2 regions of the Streptomyces sp. SudanB25_2051 genome follow, and region 1 is predicted to be linked to the other one. Evidence: predicted binding sites of a transcription regulator. Region 1 holds the regulator's gene; the other holds the start of a gene.
What was found. The regulator HspR, encoded in region 1, represses chaperone genes until heat shock. The targets are predictions, from matches to a motif close to TTGAGNNNNNNNNNCTCAA.
Positions count from the first base shown of each region.

Region 2: the regulator HspR is predicted to act here: its motif matches at 1,132-1,150, upstream of lon (endopeptidase La).

Region 1 is NZ_OZ186787.1:3,012,848-3,015,043, forward strand. Features, by position in the region: gene ACSUPT_RS13305 (helix-turn-helix transcriptional regulator) at 1-53, shown strand, start outside; gene ACSUPT_RS13310 (DUF4232 domain-containing protein) at 379-939, opposite strand; gene ACSUPT_RS13315 (heat shock protein transcriptional repressor HspR) at 1,009-1,461, opposite strand; gene dnaJ (molecular chaperone DnaJ) at 1,466-2,196, opposite strand, start outside.
Region 2 is NZ_OZ186787.1:4,513,678-4,515,873, forward strand. Features, by position in the region: gene ACSUPT_RS20465 (YfbM family protein) at 1-466, opposite strand, end outside; gene ACSUPT_RS20470 (DUF4259 domain-containing protein) at 518-943, opposite strand; gene lon (endopeptidase La) at 1,173-2,196, shown strand, end outside.

The sequences.
Region 1 (2,196 bases):
AGGCCGCGCCCGAGCCCGGCGCCGACACCGACCAGCCGCACGCCCACGACTGACACCCCGCCACCGCCCGACGCGACCCCCGGCCGGCCCCGGGGCCGCACCACGAGGCCCCCGGCCGGGCCCCGGCCGCTCCGGGGCCACGAGGCGCCCGGCCGCGTCACGGCCCGCTCAGCGCCGCACGAGCCCGCATGCCGGGGCGCGTACGGGCCCGCCCGGCGCCACCCGCGTCGTACGGGCCCGCCCGCACCGTACGCACCGCCCGCGCTGTACGAGCCCGCCCGCCAGGCCGGGTACGGGGATCCGCCGCTCCGCCGCCCCACACCGCGCCCCCAGGAACCCCGCCCCCCACCGCGCCCCGCAGGCGCCCGCCGCGCCCCGCTACGGCACGTACGGCGCCCAGGGTGTGACCTCCACCGTGTCGGTGTTGCCCAGGTCCAGCGGGCCGTCGTGCGGGGCGACCGTCTGCGCGGCGGCCCCCCGGCCGGGCGTGACGCGCAAATACGCGCCGCTCGTCGCCACGACGTCCGTCCGGGTCACGGTGTTCCGCCACAGGACGCCCGCCCGCGCCCGCTGCCCGGGCCGCAGCGTGAACACCGCCCGCTCCGTCCCGCCGTCCACCGCGTGGGTGCCGAGCCGGACCGTCACGTCCAGCTCCTCGCGCTCCGCGTCCAGCACCGCCACGTCCGGGTAGCCGCTCACCTCGAAGGGCCGTCCGCCGCAGTTGTCGAGGAACACCGACAACGCCCGCTGCCCCAGGGCCGCCTCCGTGTCGCCCAGCGTGACCCGCACCCCCGACGCCGGGCACGCCGCCGGCGCCCCGGACGCCCCGGCCGCGGGCGCGGACGCCGACGGCCGCGCGCCCGTCTCCGTACCGCCCGCCGAACACCCCGTCAGCAGCGCCGCGGCGAGCGCCGCGGCCGCCTTCCCCCTGATCCGCATCCCGGGATCATCGCACGCGAAAAGGCCCCCTCCGGGGAGGGGGCCTTTCCTCGGCTCACGGTCCGCGGACTACTCGCCGCCGCGCTTGTTGCCCGGCCGCCACACGACCAACGCACTCGTCTGCTGCACGTCCTGATACGGCACCAGGTCACGCCGGTACGAGGCGTGCACCTGCGCCTCGCGCTGGCGCATCGCGACCGCCGCGCCCTCCAGGGCCGCGGTCAGCTCCGCCACCCGCGCCTCCAGCGCGGTGACCTGGTTCTCCAGCTCGATGATGCGCTTGATTCCGGCCAGGTTGATGCCCTCGTCCTGCGACAGCTGCTGCACCTGGCGGAGCAGCTCGATGTCGCGGGCCGAGTAGCGCCGGCCCCGCCCGGCCGTACGGTCCGGGGAGACGAGCCCCAGCCGGTCGTACTGGCGCAGGGTCTGCGGGTGCAGCCCACTGAGCTGCGCCGCCACCGAGATGACGTACACCGGGGTCTCGTCGGTCAGTTCGTACGGGTTGCGTCGGCGTGCGTCCATTGCCTCAAGCCCCCTTCGCGGCCTGGAAGAGCTCCGCCCGCGGGTCCTCACCCGCGGTGGCTCGACGGTACGCCTCCAGAGCCTCGCGCGCCTCGTCGTTCAGCTCCTTCGGGACGGCGACCTCCACCGTCACGAGCAGGTCGCCGCGGGTGCCGTCCTTGCGGACCGCCCCCTTGCCGCGGGCCCGCATCGTGCGTCCGTTGGGCGTGCCCGCGGGGATCTTCAGCGTGACCGGGGGCCCGCCGAGGGTCGGCACCCTGATCTCGCCGCCGAGCGCCGCCTCCGCGTAGGAGACCGGCACGGTGACGGTGAGGTTGTCGCCCTTGCGGCCGAACACCGGGTGCGCGTCCACGTGGACCACCACGTACAGGTCGCCGGCCGGGCCGCCCCGCTCGCCGGGCGCGCCCTTGCCGCGCAGCCTGATCCGCTGCCCGTCGGAGACGCCCGCCGGGATGCGGACCTGCATGGTGCGCGACGACTTGGCGCGGCCGCTGCCGTGGCAGACGTCGCACGGGTCCTCGGCGATCAGGCCGCGGCCCTTGCAGTCCACGCACGGGTCGGTCAGCGAGAAGGACCCGCTGCCGCCGCGCGACACCTGGCCCGTGCCCACACAGGTGGGGCACACGCGCGGTGTGCCGTTCTTGTCGCCCGTGCCGGAACAGGCCCGGCAGGGCTGCTGGCTGGACATGCGCAGCGGGACCGTCGCTCCGTCGACGGCCTCGGTGAAGCTGAGCG
Region 2 (2,196 bases), 1.5 Mb from region 1:
CGCGGGCGGCGGCGCCGAAGAACGGCACCAGCGCCTCGTAGTAGGCCGTCGCGTACTCCAGCGACTCGCCGCGCTCCCAGACGACCACCGGATACACGTCGGCCCTCGCCAGGTCCTCGGGCCCGACCCCCTCGACCAGCCGCTCGACGGGCGTGGCCCGCAGCGCGTCGGCGGCGGCCCGCACCCGCTCCGGCGTCAGGCAGCGCGGCGGCGTGTACCCCCAGTCCTCCGCGCCCGGTATGGACTCCTCGCCGAAGACGACGTCGACGGGGAAGCCGATCCGGGTCAGCAGGAAGTCCAGGGCGTGCCACGCCTTGTCGGTGTCGAGGCACCGCGCCTCACCGCCGCCGCCCTCCAGCTCCGCCTCGACCAGTTCCCGCACCCGCTCCCCGGCCCACTCCGGGTCGCGCAGCGCCCGCGCGAACTCGTCGGCCGTCAGCCTCGCGTACTCTCCGATCATGCTCATGAGCGGATCGTAGGCGCCGCCACTGACAACGGATCCCGGCCGGGCGGGCCGTCATGCCAGGCGCGGCCGCTCACCCGGCGGTTCGGGCAGGAGCGCGTCGCGCAGCCGGCCGACGCCCGCGCGCCAGCGGGCGCCGCCGGCGCCCGCCCACAGCTCCAGCAGCTCGGACGGCTCGGAGAGGACCCGGTCCAGGGCCTCCACGGCGAGCGGGCGCAGGCCGGTCAGGTCCGGCAGCGGCTCACCGGGCCCGTAGACGGGATCGGCGCCCTCGCCCCCGGGGCACTGCGCGGCGACGAGGGCCGCGGCGGCGACGGCCTCGTCGGCGAAGCCCGCGTCGAGACACCCCGGCGTGTCCGCCGCGCGGACGAGCGCGTCCCGGACGAGGGCGGCCCGCCCCTCCGGAGCGGTCTCGTCCAGGGTGTCGGCGAAGTCGGCCGCGGTGTCGTTGTCGAAGGGACCGGGTCCCCAGGTGCCCATCCGTGTGCTCCTCGAACGGCGCCGGCCCCGTGGGGCGCGGCGCGTGGCCGGTGGTGCGTCCGGGCATCGTGGCAGGCGGCACTGACACGGGCGCGGGCGGCTCTTCGCCCCGCAGCGGCGGCCCGCCCCGTCATCGGCCGATCGCTCACAGCGAACAAGAGCCGGGAACGTCCAGGGGCTCAGAAGCATTGAGTCGATAAAGCTCAACTTGACTGCCGAAGGGGAGATCATGGCTTCGACGTCCTCACCGCTCACCCTGCCCGTGCTGCCGCTCGACGACGAGGTCGTGCTGCCGGGGATGGTGGTGCCGCTGGATCTGTCCGACAACGAGGTGCGCGCCGCCGTCGAGGCCGCCCAGGCCGCCGTGCGGGAGGGCAGCGGCAAGCCGCGGGTGCTGCTGGTGCCGCGCGTGGACGGGACGTACGCGGGGATCGGCGTCCTCGGGACGGTCGAGCAGGTCGGGCGGCTGTCCGACGGCGACCCCGGCGCGCTCATCCGGGGCCGGGCCCGCGTGCGGATCGGGGCCGGCACGACCGGGCCCGGCGCCGCCCTGTGGGTGGAGGGCACCCAGGTCGAGGAGACCGTGCCCGACCCGCTGCCCGGCGCCGTCACGGAGCTGGTCAAGGAGTACAAGGCGCTCGCCACCAGCTGGCTGCGCAAGCGCGGCGCCTGGCAGGTCGTGGACCGGGTCCAGCAGATCGAGGACGTCTCCGCCCTCGCGGACAACTCCGGGTACTCCCCGTTCCTCACCACCGCCCAGAAGGTCGCCCTGCTGGAGACCGTCGAGCCCGTCGCCCGGCTGAAGCTCGCCACCGAGCAACTCCGCGACCACCTCGCCGAGCAGGACGTCGCGGAGTCCATCGCCAAGGACGTCCAGGAGGGCGTCGACAAGCAGCAGCGCGAGTTCCTGCTGCGCCGCCAGCTCGAAGCCGTGCGCAAGGAGCTGCGCGAGCTGAACGGCGAGGCCCCCGACGGCGGCACCGACGACTACCGGGCCCGCGTGGAGGCCGCCGACCTGCCGGAGAAGGTCCGCGAGGCCGCCCTCAAGGAGGTCGACAAGCTGGAGCGGGCCAGCGACCAGTCGCCCGAGGGCTCGTGGATCCGCACCTGGCTGGACACGGTCCTGGAGATGCCGTGGAACGAGCGGACCGAGGACCAGTACGACATCCGCGGCGCCCGCGAGATCCTCGACGCCGAGCACGCCGGCCTGGACGACGTGAAGGAGCGCATCACCGAATATCTGGCGGTCCGCA